DNA from 3 places in the Kluyvera sichuanensis genome. Region 3 is predicted to be linked to each of the others. Evidence: riboswitches for the same ligand, from Rfam matches in the RefSeq annotation. Region 3 holds a riboswitch; each other region holds the start of a gene.
The links. A riboswitch is a leader RNA that binds a small molecule or an ion and turns the genes downstream of it on or off. The one in region 3 is predicted to bind thiamine pyrophosphate.
Positions count from the first base shown of each region.

Region 1: linked by a shared signal. The riboswitch ahead of thiB (thiamine ABC transporter substrate binding subunit) and the one ahead of thiM (hydroxyethylthiazole kinase) in region 3 are both predicted to bind thiamine pyrophosphate.
Region 2: linked by a shared signal. The riboswitch ahead of thiC (phosphomethylpyrimidine synthase ThiC) and the one ahead of thiM (hydroxyethylthiazole kinase) in region 3 are both predicted to bind thiamine pyrophosphate.

Region 1 covers NZ_CP162271.1:4,533,339-4,538,769, reverse strand. Annotated here, with positions in the region: gene AB2B48_RS21640 (sugar efflux transporter) at 1-1,124, opposite strand, end outside; gene sgrT (glucose uptake inhibitor SgrT) at 1,208-1,360, opposite strand; gene sgrR (HTH-type transcriptional regulator SgrR) at 1,448-3,103, shown strand; TPP riboswitch at 3,139-3,357, shown strand; gene thiB (thiamine ABC transporter substrate binding subunit) at 3,388-4,371, shown strand; gene thiP (thiamine/thiamine pyrophosphate ABC transporter permease ThiP) at 4,347-5,431, shown strand, end outside.
Region 2 covers NZ_CP162271.1:4,015,440-4,020,870, reverse strand. Annotated here, with positions in the region: gene hemE (uroporphyrinogen decarboxylase) at 1-966, opposite strand, end outside; gene nudC (NAD(+) diphosphatase) at 1,007-1,780, opposite strand; gene rsd (sigma D regulator) at 1,879-2,364, shown strand; TPP riboswitch at 2,418-2,527, shown strand; gene thiC (phosphomethylpyrimidine synthase ThiC) at 2,611-4,509, shown strand; gene thiE (thiamine phosphate synthase) at 4,509-5,144, shown strand; gene thiF (thiazole biosynthesis adenylyltransferase ThiF) at 5,137-5,431, shown strand, end outside.
Region 3 covers NZ_CP162271.1:2,011,277-2,016,707, forward strand. Annotated here, with positions in the region: gene AB2B48_RS09920 (mandelate racemase family protein) at 1-594, opposite strand, end outside; gene fbaB (class I fructose-bisphosphate aldolase) at 863-1,915, opposite strand; gene thiD (bifunctional hydroxymethylpyrimidine kinase/phosphomethylpyrimidine kinase) at 2,061-2,861, opposite strand; gene thiM (hydroxyethylthiazole kinase) at 2,858-3,643, opposite strand; TPP riboswitch at 3,678-3,774, opposite strand; gene AB2B48_RS09940 (bifunctional diguanylate cyclase/phosphodiesterase) at 3,885-5,237, opposite strand.

The DNA of each region.
Region 1 (5,431 bases), 2.5 Mb from region 3:
ATTACCCAGTACACCGAGAAGTGGCCAAAGCTCTGCGCCAGCGCCCCCTGAATAATCCCCGCCAGAATCACCCCGGTTGAAATGCTGTTGGTAAACAGCGTGGTCGCCGCTCCCGCACGACCCGGCATCAGGTCCTGGAACCACAGCATGCCAATCCCGGCGACAATACCGATAAACACCGCATTAAACAGCTGAAGCACCAGCAACGACGTATGGCTATGGAAGAAGATCAGGCCGACGTAGAACAACACCCCGGCGGCCACCGCGGTTACCATCATCCGCCGCTTGCCGAAGCGCTTCACGTAGTATCCAGCGAGGATCATCGCCGGAATTTCCAGCCCCGCCGCCGTTCCCATCAGGATCCCCGCCAGGCTATCCGGCAGGCCGAGATCGCTGCTGATCCACAGCGGCATATCGATGATATACATGGTGTTACAGGTCCACATCAGCGTGGAGGCGATAAACAGCATCCGCACGTTGCTATCTTTCCAGCCGCTAATCTGATTCTGCACCGCATCGACAGGCTGTTCGACTCTGGCGACCGACGGTAGCGTCAGGGCAATCAGCGTCAGGCTGATGGCAAAAATCCCCGCAGCAATGGAAAACATGGCGGTAAAGCCATAGTTAAGTGCCAGCATGAAAGCCAGCGGCGGGCCAATCACCCACGCCAGCGACAGCTGCGCACGCATTATCGAACTGAACATCACCACTTCACGCGCCGAGCTATCGGCATATTCACGCGCCAGCGCGAACAGCTGCGGCATCGCGGCGTTGGCGATCGAGGCCAGCAGCACGCCGCAGGTAATCAGCGTCAGGTAGTGGCGATTGAAGGCAAAGAGCAACGCGTTGCCCACTGCCATCAGGCAGCAGAACATGATCAGCTTGCGCCGGTCACCCCGGTTATCGGATCGTTTTGCCAGCCCGAGGCTGACGACGATCCCGGCGATGGCGTTGACGGTATAGAACAACCCTACCCAGAACGGCTGCACACCGACTTCTCGGCTGAGATATAGACTCAGCGTCGGCGCCTGCAATGCCCCCGCTATGCCCATCATAAACGCCACCAGCATAAAGGCGGCATACACACCGTTGAGACGTCGTCCCATCGTCATTAACCAGAGCATCAGAGATCCTTTCGCGAAAGAATAAAAAAAAGCCAGCAGATGATACCTGCTGGCAAATACTCAGTCACACATGATTAGGCGAATTAATGCTCAGAGGTCGGTTTCGTAACTTCCCACTGCATCAGAAAATTCAGCACTTCAAGCCGCTGTGCGGTCGCCTGACGGGCCAGCCAGGAAACATTTTTGGTAGCAGAGAAATAACGCTGGTAGAACTGATGGATGGTAGACCTCTTCATAGACACCTCCTCGCTTCATCGAAATCAATTATTGGCCTAATATAGGGATTAATAAATTGCTGAGTTTTTATCAGGAGTTCCCCTTTTATGCCTTCAGGTCGATTACAGCAGCAGTTCATCCGTTTATGGCAGTGCTGCGAGGGAAAATCGCAAGAGACCACGCTCAACTCACTGGCCGAGCTGCTCAACTGCTCTCGCCGCCATATGCGCACGCTTTTGAACACCATGGAGGCGCGGGGATGGCTGACCTGGGAGGCGGAAGCCGGGCGCGGCAAGCGCTCTAAGCTGACTTTCCTCTATACCGGTCTGGCGCTTCAGCAGCAGCGCGCGGAAGACCTGCTCGAGCAGGATCGGATAGATCAGCTGGTGCAATTGGTCGGTGACAAGGCCGCGGTACGTCAGATGCTGGTGTCGCATCTGGGCCGCAGCTTCCGTCAGGGGCGACATATTCTGCGGGTGCTTTACTACCGTCCGATGCGCAATTTGCTGCCGGGAACGGCGCTTCGGCGCTCGGAAACCCATATTGCGCGGCAAATTTTCAGCGCGTTGACCCGGGTAAATGAGGTAAATGGGGAACTGGAAGCGGATATTGCGCACCATTGGCAGGCCATATCCCCATTACACTGGCGTTTTTATTTGCGTCCCGGCATCCATTTTCATCACGGTCGCGAACTGGAGATGGACGACGTTATCACTTCGCTGCATCGCAGCATGACGCTGTCGCTCTTTTCCAACATCACGCGCATTCATTCCCCTACCGCCTGGACGCTCGATGTCCATCTGAGCGAACCCGACCGCTGGCTGCCGTGGCTGCTGGGCCAGGTATCGGCGATGATCCTGCCGCGCGAATGGCAATCGCTCAGCGACTTCTCGCGCATGCCGGTGGGTACCGGGCCGTATGCGGTCGCCCGCAACAATCAAAACCAGCTGAAGATCCACGCATTTGATGACTACTTCGGTTTCCGGGCGCTGATTGACGAAGTGAACGTCTGGGTGCTGCCGGAAATCAGCGATGAGCCGAACGGCGGCCTGACGCTTCAGGGCACTACCCAGAGCGAAAAAGCGGTAGAAAGCCGCCTCGAAGAGGGTTGTTACTATCTGCTGTTTGATGCGCGCAGTTCACGCGGCAACAACCCGGCTGTGCGTCAGTGGCTGAGCCACATTTTCCACCCGAACAACCTGCTGTATCACGCAGGCGAGCAGCACCAGAGCCACTGGTTCCCGGCCTACGGCCTGCTGCCGCGCTGGCACCATGCCCGTAGCCACGCCTGTGAAAAACCGGCAGGTCTTGAGTCGGTCACCCTCACCTACTACCGCGATCACGTAGAACATCGGACGATCGGTCAGATCATGGAGGCGCTGCTGGCGGCGCACCAGGTCAAACTGGTTATCCAGGAAGTGGATTACGACGAATGGCATCGCGGCGAAGTGGTCAGCGATATCTGGCTGAACAGCGCCAACTTCACGCTGCCGCTCGATTTCTCGATCTTTGCCTACCTTTATGAAGTGCCGCTGATCCGCCACTGCATTCCCATCGACTGGGAGCAGGACGCGCAGCACTGGCGCGAAGGAGAGCTTTCACTGCCCGACTGGTGCCAAAGTCTGCTGGCAAATCAGTCCATTGTGCCGCTGATCCACCACTGGCTGATGCTACAAGGCCAGCGCAGTATGCGCGGCGTTCGCATGAACACCCTGGGCTGGTTCGACTTTAAATCGGCCTGGTTTGCACCGCCGGATCCTTAAGGCTTTAGATTTATTCACGTAATCATTACAATGTGCCGTTCTCAACGGGGTGCTGATAAACATACACAAAATCATTCGTGCTGTATCAAGGCGGCAAGTGAGTGAGTCCCCAGGAGCATAGATAACTATGTGACTGGGGCGAGCGAGCGTAGCCAACGCAGAGACAGCGCGAAGGATGAAGTGTATGGGCTGAGAGATACCCGTCGAACCTGATCCGGATAATCCCGGCGAAGGGATTTGAGGCTAACTCAAAATCCTTTGCCACCATTTTATAAAGGTGCAAAGTGCTCAAAAAATTACTCCCCCTGCTGGTGCTGGTTGCCGCTCCGGCCCTCGCAAAGCCTGTACTGACCGTCTATACCTATGACTCCTTTGCTGCCGATTGGGGCCCGGGCCCGGCGGTGAAAAAAGCGTTTGAAGCCGACTGCAACTGCGAGCTGAAGTACGTGGCGCTGGAAGACGGCGTTTCGCTGCTCAACCGCCTGCGCATGGAAGGCAAAAACAGCAAAGCCGATGTGGTGCTGGGGCTGGATAACAACCTGCTGCAGGCGGCAACCGACACTAAACTGTTTGCCAAAAGCAACGTTTCCACCGCCGACGTTACCGTACCGGGCGGCTGGAACAACGACACCTTCGTACCGTTCGACTACGGCTACTTCGCCTTCGTCTATGACAAAAACAAACTGAAGAACCCGCCGAAAAGCCTGAAGGAACTGGTTGAGAGCGACCAGAAATGGCGCGTGATTTACGAAGACCCGCGCACCAGCACACCGGGGCTTGGCCTGCTGCTGTGGATGCAAAAAGTCTACGGCGACAAAGCGCCGGAAGCCTGGCAGAAGCTGGCGGCGAAAACGGTCACCGTCACCAAAGGCTGGAGCGAAGCCTACGGCCTGTTCCTGAAAGGGGAAAGCGATCTGGTGCTGAGCTACACCACCTCTCCGGCGTACCACATCATCGACGAGAAGAAAGACAACTACGCGGCGGCGAACTTTAGCGAAGGCCACTATCTGCAGGTGGAAGTGGCGGCGAAAACCGCAGCCAGCAAACAGCAGAAGCTGGCAGATGAGTTCCTGACGTTTATGGTCTCTCCGGCCTTCCAGAACACCATCCCAACCGGCAACTGGATGTACCCGGTGACCAACGTCACCCTGCCAGACGGCTTTAATGGTCTGGTGAAACCGCAAACCGCGCTGGAGTTTACCCCGCAGCAGGTGGCTTCCGAACGTCAAAACTGGATTAACGCATGGCTTCGCGCAGCCAGCCGCTAATCCCTCGCTGGCTGTATCCAGGGCTGACGGCAACCACGCTGATGGTTGCCGTCGCGCTGGCGGCGTTTCTGGCGCTGTGGCTAAACGCGCCGGAAACGTCGTGGTCAACGCTGCTCGGCGATAGCTATCTGTGGCACGTGGTGCGCTTCTCCTTCTGGCAGGCGTTCCTGTCAGCACTGCTGTCGGTCGTACCCGCTATTTTCCTTGCCCGCGCGCTTTACCGACGACGTTTTCCCGGCCGTACGCTGCTGCTGCGGCTGTGCGCCATGACGCTAATTCTACCCGTGCTGGTCGCCGTCTTCGGTATTCTGAGCGTTTACGGGCGTCAGGGCTGGTTGGCCCAGCTTTTTGCCTGGCTTGGCTGGCAGTGGCGCTTCTCGCCCTACGGTCTGCAGGGCATTCTGCTCGCGCACGTCTTCTTTAATATGCCAATGGCGACCCGCCTGCTATTACAGGCGCTGGAGCAGATCCCCGGCGAGCAGCGCCAGCTTGCTGCGCAACTGGGAATGCGTGGCTACCCGTTCTTCCGTCTGGTGGAATGGCCGTGGATGCGCCGGCAAATTCTGCCCATCGCCACGCTGATTTTCATGCTCTGCTTCGCCAGCTTTGCCACCGTACTATCGCTCGGCGGCGGGCCGTCCGCGACGACCATCGAGCTGGCTATCTACCAGTCGCTGAACTTTGATTACGACCCGGCGCGCGCAGCGATGCTGGCGCTGATTCAGATGGGCTGCTGTTTGATGCTGGTGCTGTTAAGCCAGCGATTAAGCCGGGCGATTGCCGTCGGCAACAGCCACGTTCACGGCTGGCGCGATCCGGACGACCGCTGGCACAGCCGGATAACTGACTCCGTTCTGATTCTTCTCACCCTGCTGCTGCTGCTCCCCCCGCTGCTGGCAGTGGTAATTGACGGGGTCAATCCGTCGATGTTGCAGGTCTTTACCCAGCCGGTACTCTGGCAGGCGCTGGGCACCTCGTTACGCATCGCTATTGCCGCCGGGGTAATCTGCGTAGCGCTGACCATGATGCTGTTGTGGAGCAGTCGCGAGCTGCGCGCCCG
Region 2 (5,431 bases), 2.0 Mb from region 3:
GACGTGGCCTTCGCCCTGACCAAAACCGGCCAGAATCGTCGCCACTTCTTCTTCAATGCGCGCCGCAGGCGCATAGAGCATGGACGGGTCCATATTGCCCTGCAGAGCCACTTTATGGCCTACGCGACGGCGCGCATCGGCGATATCGGTGGTCCAGTCGAGGCCCAGCGCATCGCAGCCGGTTTCCGCCATTGCTTCCAGCCACTGACCGCCGCCTTTGGTGAACAGCGTCACCGGCACGCGGCGACCGTCGTTTTCACGCAGCAGACCATCAACGATTTTGTGCATGTAGTACAGCGAGAACTGCTGATAGTCGCGACCGGTCAGCACACCGCCCCAGGTATCGAAAATCATCACCGACTGCGCGCCGGCTTTAATCTGCGCGTTGAGGTACAGCGTGACGCTCTGCGCCAGCTTATCAAGCAGGAGGTGCAACGCTTTAGGGTCGGCGTACATCATCTTTTTGATAGTGGTAAAGGCTTTGCTGCTGCCGCCTTCCACCATATAGGTCGCGAGCGTCCACGGGCTGCCGGAGAAACCAATCAACGGCACTTCGCCCTTTAGTTCACGGCGAATGGTGCGCACCGCGTTCATCACGTAGCCCAGCTCACCTTCCGGGTCCGGAATCGGCAGCTTTTCTACATCCGCTTTGCTGGTGATTGGCGAGGTAAAGCGCGGGCCTTCCCCGGCTTCAAAATAGAGTCCCAGCCCCATCGCATCCGGAATGGTCAGGATATCCGAGAAGAGGATCGCCGCATCAAGCGGGAAGCGGCGCAGCGGCTGCAGCGTCACTTCACAGGCCAGCTCGGCGTTTTTGCACAGCGACATAAAATCACCGGCATGGGCGCGGGTTGCCTTGTACTCCGGCAAATAGCGGCCTGCCTGGCGCATCATCCATACCGGGGTCACGTCTACGGGCTGGCGCAGCAGCGCACGCAGATAACGATCGTTCTTCAGTTCGCTCATGTTTACATTCCTTTAGCGTTGATGCGCCTATTGTAACATGTCAGTCGTATTCAGCCCGACACATTGCCACGGTATCTTCGATCAGACGACGCGCCACGGTGCCCGGCGGCGGCAGAAGCGGGAGATCGTCGTAGCGATACCAGTTGGCGTTAAGCAGCTCTTTGGGATCGATAACAATGTCGCCGCTGTCGTACTCCGCCATAAAGGCGGTCATCAGCGATTGCGGGAACGGCCACGGCTGGGAGGTGACGTAGCGCAGGTTCTTCACCTTAATGCCGCTCTCTTCCATCACTTCACGCGCCACCGCCTGCTCTAAGGTTTCGCCCACTTCGACAAAACCGGCCAGCACGGTATGCACGCCGTTGCGATGGCGAACGTGTTGGGCAAGGAGGATTGAATCATCGCGGCGAATGGCGACGATAATGCACGGCGCTATCTGCGGGTAGTAGCGCTCACGGCAGTGGCTGCACAGCATCGCCCATTCGGTTTTGCTCGGGTGCATGGTATGGCCGCAGTAGCCGCAGAATTTGTGCGAGCGGTAAAACTCTGCCAACTGCACGCCGCGCCCGGCAAGCTGGAACAGGCCCACGTCCTGGTCGAGAACCTGACGCACGGTGCCCATATCGTGGCGACGCGGCTGCTGTACCAGCCAAACCGGGTCACCTTCCCACTCACCAATCTGGAGTGCGGGCTGACCCACAAGATCGAAATTTACCGCTTCGCCATATGGTAATTCCCCACCGGGCAACCATAATTTTTGTTCGTGGCTGACTATCCACCAGCCGCGATCCAATTTTTCAATTATACGATCCATATCTCTTGCGCTACCTTCGGTTCATAGGCATTTTATTAACATAATGTTTACATATTGACGTGAGCAGATTTTAAACTTACTGATGCGGGGGTCAACCTATGTTAAACCAGTTAGAGAGCCTGACAGAGCGTGTAAAAGGACACCACAGACTGGTCGACCGCTGGCTGAATATTCGTAAGCACCTGCTCGTGGCTTACTACAATCTGGTTGGCCTTAAGCCTGGCAAAGATTCGTTCATGCGTCTTAACGAGAAAGCGCTCGATGATTTTTGCCAGCGCCTGGTCGACTATCTGTCCGCCGGTCATTTCAGTATTTATGAACGCATTATCCATAAAATGGAAGGCAACAGTCCGCTTTTAAACGCCAGCAAAATCTGGCCGCTGCTGGACGCCAATACCCAACAAATTATGGACTACTACGACTCTACGCTGGAGAACGCTATCGACCAGGATAACGTGTATGCCTTCCAGCAGGCGCTGTCCGATATCGGTGAAGCGCTGGAGGCCCGTTTTCTGTTGGAAGACCAGCTCATCATGCTGACCTTCGAGGCGCTCGGCGAGGACGAAATAAAACGCCCGGCTTGAGATTTGCCGCATTAACGAGTAGTTTACATTCATTACCTCTCATCATCTGAGGTTACTTCTTGTCGGAGTGCCCAGTGCGCAAGCACGGGCTGAGACCGTTAATTCGGGATCCGCGGAACCTGATCAGGTTAAGACCTGCGAAGGGAACAAGAGTCAATCTATAGTCGCATCGCCCAAGGGCGATCTTCTCTCTTGCTTCATCCGTCGTCTGACAAGCCATGTCCTTACTTTTATTTGGAATGAGCTATGTCTGTCACTACTAAACCCTCTCGCCGCGAACAGCGCGCCCAGGCCCAACACTTTATCGATACCCTGGAAGGCACCGCGTTCCCGAACTCCCAACGTATCTACATCACCGGTTCGCAGCCGGATATCCGCATTCCGATGCGTGAAATTCAGCTGAGCCCTACGCTAATTGGCGGCAACAAAGAGAATCCACAGTTCGAAGCGAACGAAGCGGTACCGGTGTACGACACGTCCGGCCCCTACGGCGACCCGGACGTCGCGATTAACGTCCAGCAGGGGCTGGCCAAGCTGCGCCAACCGTGGATTGTCGCTCGCGACGACAGCGAAGAGCTGGATGACCGCAGCTCCGCCTACACCAAAGAGCGCCTGGCCGATGATGGGCTGGACGATCTGCGTTTCAGCGGCCTGTTGACGCCGAAGCGTGCCAAAGCAGATAAATGCGTCACTCAGCTGCACTATGCCCGTCAGGGGATTGTGACGCCGGAAATGGAGTTCATCGCCATTCGTGAAAACATGGGCCGCGAGCGCATTCGCAGCGAAGTATTGCGCCACCAGCACCCTGGCATGGCCTTCGGCGCACGCCTGCCGGAGAACATCACGCCGGAATTCGTGCGTGATGAAGTCGCCGCCGGGCGCGCCATCATTCCTGCCAACATCAACCACCCGGAATCCGAGCCGATGATCATCGGCCGCAACTTCCTCGTGAAGGTGAACGCCAATATCGGTAACTCGGCGGTGACCTCCTCCATTGAAGAGGAAGTGGAAAAACTGGTGTGGTCCACCCGTTGGGGCGCGGATACGGTGATGGACCTGTCGACCGGCCGCTATATCCACGAAACCCGCGAATGGATCCTGCGTAACAGCCCGGTTCCGATCGGCACCGTGCCGATCTACCAGGCGCTGGAGAAGGTCAACGGGATCGCTGAAGATCTGACCTGGGAAGCTTTCCGCGATACGCTGCTGGAGCAGGCCGAACAGGGCGTCGACTACTTCACCATCCACGCGGGCGTGCTGCTGCGCTACGTGCCGATGACCGCCAAACGTTTGACCGGCATCGTTTCCCGTGGCGGCTCCATCATGGCGAAATGGTGTCTCTCCCATCATCAGGAAAACTTCCTCTATCAGCACTTCCGTGAAATCTGTGAAATCTGTGCCGCCTATGACGTATCACTGTCGCTGGGCGACGGTCTGCGCCCGGGCTCAATTCAGGATGCCAATGACGAAGCGCAGTTCTCCGAGCTGCACACGCTGGGCGAACTGACCAAAATCGCCTGGGAGTACGATGTGCAGGTGATGATTGAAGGCCCGGGCCACGTGCCGATGCAGATGATTCAGCGCAACATGACCGAAGAGCTGGAGCATTGCCACGAAGCGCCGTTTTACACCTTAGGGCCGTTGACCACCGACATCGCACCGGGCTATGACCACTTCACCTCCGGCATTGGCGCGGCGATGATTGGCTGGTTTGGCTGCGCGATGCTCTGCTACGTTACGCCAAAAGAGCACCTCGGCCTGCCAAACAAAGAGGATGTGAAGCAGGGGCTGATTACCTACAAAATTGCCGCCCACGCCGCCGACCTGGCGAAAGGACATCCGGGCGCGCAGATCCGCGATAACGCCATGTCAAAAGCGCGCTTCGAATTCCGCTGGGAAGATCAGTTCAACCTCGCGCTCGACCCGTTCACCGCCCGTGCCTATCACGATGAAACCCTGCCGCAGGAATCCGGCAAAGTCGCCCACTTCTGTTCCATGTGCGGGCCGAAATTCTGCTCGATGAAAATCAGCCAGGAAGTACGCGACTACGCCGCCGCCCAGACGATTGAAGTGGGCATGGCGGATATGTCAGAGAACTTCCGCGCCAAAGGCGGTGAAATTTACCTGAAACGCGAGGAGGCCTGATGTACCAGCCCGATTTCCCAACGGTACCGTTCCGCCTCGGACTTTATCCGGTGGTGGACAGCGTGATGTGGATTGAACGCCTGCTGGAAGCTGGCGTACGTACCATTCAACTGCGAATCAAAGACAAGCGCGACGACGAGGTTGAAGCGGACGTGATGGCCGCCATCGCGCTGGGCCGACGCTATGACGCCCGCTTGTTTATCAACGACTACTGGCGATTGGCTATCAAGCACCGCGCCTACGGGGTGCATCTGGGCCAGGAGGATCTGGAAACCACGGACCTGAAAGCCATTCAGGCCGCGGGCCTCCGCCTTGGCGTATCGACCCACGACGATATGGAGATTGACGTGGCGCTCGCCGCTCGACCGTCGTATATCGCACTGGGCCACGTCTTCCCCACCCAAACCAAGCAGATGCCCTCCGCGCCGCAGGGGCTGACGCAGTTGGCAGGCCATATTGCGCGTCTGGCTGATTACCCGACCGTCGCTATCGGCGGCATCAGTCTTGCGCGTGCGCCTGACGTGCTGGCGACCGGCGTGGGCAGCATTGCCGTAGTCAGCGCCATCACCCAGGCGGCGGACTGGCGTGAAGCCACGGCACAACTGCTGGCTATCGCAGGAGTGGGCGATGAATGACCGCGACTTTATGCGCTATAGCCGGCAGATCCTGCTGGGCGATATCGCTATTGATGGCCAGCAAAAACTGCTCGGTAGCCATGTGCTGATCGTCGGTTTAGGCGGGCTGGGCTCGCCTGCCGCGCTGTATCTGGCGGGGGCGGGCGTCGGCACGCTGACGCTGGCAGACGACGACGAGGTACACCTCAGTAATCTGCAACGGCAAATCCTGTTCACCACCGACGATATTGCCCGCTCAAAATCGCAGGTCACTCAACAGCGGCTGGCGCGACTTAATCCAGATATTG
Region 3 (5,431 bases):
GCCTACCGCTTCACGTACCGCAGCGCAGGCTTTGATATCCATTTTTGGGTTCGGTGCGAACGAGACCGGCGGCATCCAGGTATGCAGCTTGATGGCTTTATAGCCGCGCGCGACCAGCGTTTCGGCAAACGCCGCATACTCTTCCGGCGTGGACAGGCCGCCTTCAAGGTCATCGCCGCACATGGTGCTGCCGTACGCTGGCACTTTATCGCGATAGCCGCCCAGCAGCTTGTAAACCGGCATATTGAGCTTACGCCCAATCAGGTCCCATAACGCCTGCTCAACGAAGGAGAGCGCACGTTCGGTCAGTTGATGCGCGCTGCCACGCTGCCAATGCACCAGATCCTGCCAGATACGTTCACGGTCGAACGGGTCCTGCCCTACCAGCACCTTGCGGAAGAAGGTGTTAACCACGAACGGACGCACGATTTCCGGCGGCGCAAAGGAGTAGCCCTTACTACCGTCGTCAGCGGTAATGGTCAGCATCGCCATTTTGGCCATGCTTTCTGGCCCCGGATGTGAGTGTCCGGCGCTGTCGGAAACGCGGCGCGTAGGGTGCTGGAAAACGGTGACATTTACAGATTCAATTTTCATTAAGTGTCCTTTATACAACATGCTACCTGGCGATTAATTCGCCACGGGTCTGTGTAAAACACGGTCCGGTAAAACGGTTTTGTGGAATTGAAAAGGCGTTTCATCACTAATCTAAGCACAAAATAGCACCACTTCCACGGACAAATTCCGCTAACGCCGGGCTGTTTTTTGGGCATGCGCACGAGGGTGCGTGACGTTTTTCACAAAAGGACGGGGAAGTGTGAGAGCGATCATTATCCTCTCCCGGACGGGAGAGGATGGGCAAAAATCAGGCGAAGGTGATTTTACCGTCGAGGTAGACGTCCTGAACGGCGTTGATAAGCTGCACGCCATCGGCCATCGATTTTTTAAAGGCTTTACGGCCAAGAATCAGACCCATACCGCCCGCACGTTTGTTGATGACCGCCGTACGGACCGCGTCCGCAAGGTCGGTTTCACCGCCCGCTGCGCCGCCGGAGTTAATCAACCCGGCACGGCCCATATAGCAGTTCGCCAACTGGTAGCGCACCAGGTCGATAGGATTCTCGCTGGTCAGTTTGCTGTAGACGCGTTCGTCGGTATAGCCGAAGTTCACCGCTTTATAGCCGCCGTTATTCTCAGCCATTTTCTGCTTCACGATATCGGCGCCGATGGTGGCGGCCAGATGGTTGGCCTGCCCGGTAAGGTCGGCAGATACATGATAATCCACGCCATCTTTTTTAAACGCCGGGTTGCGCAGATAGGCCCACAGCACGGTGACCAGCCCCAACTCATGCGCACGCTCAAAAGCGGCAGAGATCTCCTCAATCTGACGGCGAGACTCTTCCGAACCAAAATAGATGGTTGCCCCCACCGCTACCGCGCCCATATTGAACGCCTGTTCGACGCTGGCGTACAGCGTCTGGTCGAAGGTGTTCGGGTAGCTCAGGGTTTCGTTGTGGTTCAGTTTGACGAGGAACGGAATGCGGTGCGCGTAGCGGCGAGAGACCGAGGCCAGCACGCCGTAGGTGGAAGCCACGCAGTTACAGCCCGCTTCAATCGCCAGTTCAACAATGTTTTTCGGGTCAAAATAGAGCGGGTTGGCGGCAAACGAGGCCCCGGCCGAGTGCTCAACGCCCTGGTCTACCGGCAGAATCGACAGATAGCCCGTACCCGCCAGACGCCCGGTATTGTAGAGGGTCTGCATATTTCGCAGTACGGCAGGCGGACGGTTGTTATCCACCATCACCCGGTCAACGTAGTCGTGGCCGGGCAGATAGAGTTGGTCGGCTGGAATGGTCATACAACGATGCTGTAAAAGGCTGTCGGCGTCTTTGCCAAGCAACTGCGCAATATCAGTCATAGCTATGCTCCCGTAAGCGCCGACATCATGTCGGCTGGATATCCTGCTCAACACTTTTGAGCAGGATAAGCCTGGTACCGGGAGCGTGGAATGTCCAACTTTTGGCAGATTTTAAGCACAACCGACTGGCACGTCAGCCGGACAGCTACCACCATTCGTGGAAATGGTGCACCGGCCCAATACCTTCGCCTACCTGTAAGGTGTCGGCCTGCGCCAGCGCCTGCGACAGCCAGGCTTTGGCGACCGGCACCGTCTCCTGCCAGCTGGCATGGCGCGGTCGCAATGCCGCCAGCGCGGCCGACAGCGTACAGCCGGTGCCGTGCGTGTTTTTGGTCATCACGCGCGGCGCGGTGAAGCGCATTTCACCTTCGGCGGTAAACAGCCAGTCGGGGCTTTCCGCATCATCAAGATGGCCGCCCTTCATCAGCACCGCTTCGCAGCCGAGCGCCCGCAGCGCCCTGCCTTGTTCCAGCATCTCATGCTCGTTACGAGCATGCGGCGTATCGAGCAGCGCCGCGGCCTCCGGCAGGTTTGGCGTGATCAGCGACACCTGCGGCAGCAGGCGCTGGCGCAGCGTTTCAACGGCAGATGGGGAAAGCAGCGGGTCACCGCTTTTGGCCAACATCACCGTATCCAGCACCACGTTTTGAATATGATAGCGTTGCAGTCGCTCGGCCACCGCCTCGACGATGTCCGTCTCCGCCAGCATGCCGATTTTGGTGGTATCGATGCGCACGTCGCTGAACACGGAATCTAACTGCGCAGCAACAAAGTCGGGTTCAATCCGGTAGACCGACTGCACTCCACGGGTGTTCTGCGCCACCAGCGCGGTGATAACAGAACAGCCGTAAGCACCAAGCGCCGAGAAGGCTTTCAGGTCGGCCTGAATGCCCGCACCGCCGCTAGGATCGGTACCGGCAATGGTCAGTGCATTGATACGCTTCATGCCGCTACCTCCCCGTGCATCACGTACAAGGCATCAAGAAACGCAGGAACAAAACTGCCCGGCCCTCGCCCCTGCGCAGCAATCTGCCCCGCCCGCTTCATCACCGCGCAGGCCCCCGCGACGTTCAGCATGCGGTCGCCCGGTAAGGCGCAGCTCGCCGCCACGACGGCCGAAAGCGCGCAGCCGGTGCCGACCACGCGGGTCATCAATGGAGAGCCGCCGTTCACCGCCAGCGTTCGTTCACCGTCGGTGATGTAATCAACTTCGCCGGTCACTGCAACCATCGCCCCGCTTGCGCGCGCCAGTTTCTGCGCCGCCGGCAACGCCGCCGCCGCGGTATCGGTGGTATCCACGCCGCGCCCGCCCTGGCTTTCACCGGCCAGCGCCATTATTTCTGAGGCATTGCCACGAATCGCCGCCGGGGTCATCTGCACCAGTTCGCGGCAGAAATCACTGCGCAGCGTCAACGCGCCCACCGCCACCGGATCGAGCGCCCACGGCGTTCCCGCCCGGTTCGCGCTTTCAACCGCCGCCCGCATCGCCTGCGCGCGCGGCTGAGTTAAGGTGCCGACGTTAATCAATAATGCGCTGGCGATAGCCGAGAACTGCGCGGCTTCTCCGGCATCAATGACCATTGCTGGCGATGCGCCGAGCGCCAGCAGCACGTTGGCGGTAAAGGCCTGCACGACATCGTTAGTCATACAGTGAACAAGGGGAGAATGTTGCTGCAGAAAGTGTGCGGTATGCGCGAATTGCGCGGGACTTAGCAGGTCGGCTTGCATGGTTTGCTCCTGCCAAAACGCGAAGAAGCAATGACCATATGGTCTCTGACTTCCCTACGCTGGCATTATCCAGATCAGGTGGTACGGGTTTTTCTCAGCCTTCGTAAAGAAGGGCACCCCGAGTCATTTAAATCAATTAGTGGCGATTAACATTTCATTAATGGCTGCCCGCAATAATGCCAGCAGGATGCACGACAAACAAGCCCATACGTTGAGCGGGCAGCATTACGCAACTGATGACTTATCCGTAATTTCGCCGCTGAGCTTTACCCTGTTTCGCTAAATACATCGCCTTGTCGGCATAGTCGAGAAGCTGACGCTCATCACTGCCGTGTTCAGGATAACAGGCGATCCCAATACTGGGTTCGATGGTCAATATATGGCCCTGAAGCCTGAAGGGCGTGTGGAACGCGTCATCAATTTTTTGAGCGACCCGCGCCGCATGTTCAGGCGACAACGTTCCCTGAATCAATATCACAAACTCATCGCCGCCAATGCGCGCGACGGTATCCGATTCACGTACACACCGTGTTAGACGCACGGCGGTCTCTTGCAGCAGGAGATCGCCCATGCTGTGGCCCAGCGTGTCGTTCACCTGCTTAAATTTGTCGAGATCGATAAACAGCAGCGCCAGTTGTCCATCTTCGCGGCGTACCCTCGCCAGCGTTGTTTTCAGGCGATCGTACAACAGGCCGCGATTTGGCAGGTCGGTGAGTTGATCATACTGCGCCATATGCTGCAATCGGGCCTGCATCTGCTGGCGTTCAATCACCGTCGCAATTTGCGTCGACACAAACTGCAGCAGCTCCTGATCCTGTTGGTTGTAGCACACGCCGTCCGGATAGCTTTTAAGCACCAACGCGCCGATAGTGCCTTTATGCGATTTTAGCGGCACACCCAACCAGCAGAATGGATTAGGGCCAAAGGAGCTGCGTAGTTCCTCGAGGCGCCCTGCCATCGTTTCAGGCGTGAGCAGCAGCGGTTGGCCGGTATGGATAACCTCCGCATAAAACGTCTCTGGGATCAGAGTGAACGGCTCCGGGGTTTGCTGAAATTCATCGACATGATACGGAAAGCTCAGCTGGGACGTTTTTTCATCATAGAGCGTCACCGAGAAATTATCGGCCGGTAGCAGCGTGCCGACGATCTCATGAATACGCTGGAATAGTTTGAGCAGATCTTCGGCGGTATGTGCGGCTTCAGAAATGGCATAAAGCACCGACTGGAGCAATTCGGAACGTTTACGCTCGGTGATATCGCGGGCCACGCCGATACGTAATTGATCGGCCGGCGACCAGCGCGCCGACCACATGATATTCAGGACCTGCCCATTTTTGTGGACATAACGGTTTTCGAAATGAAATTGAGGATTACCCGACATCACGTCAACTATCGAATTCCGGGTTAATTCCCGGTCTTCCGGCAGCATCATCTCGAACATGTTTCGGCCAATCAGTTCTTTCGGCGTATAGCCAAAAATACGCTCGCAGGACGCACTGGCAAAAATGATATTGGCGTGGGCGTCAACGGCAAAAACCGCGTCCATCATGAGATCGATAAAACTGCTCAACGGTGCGTGAGAATTCGATTCCATAGAGAAAGTCAGACCTGAATATAGGAATGAGTGCGACTATGCTTAAGAACCGTCGCCTATAAACACTATAGCAAAGGTTAAATATAGTACAGCCGCAGTTTACTATACAATCAGAAAACGCCACGCTACGCTACGCTGCTAAAAGGGCGCGAATGTATCGCAATCGCCTCAGGAGATATAATGGGCAAAGACAC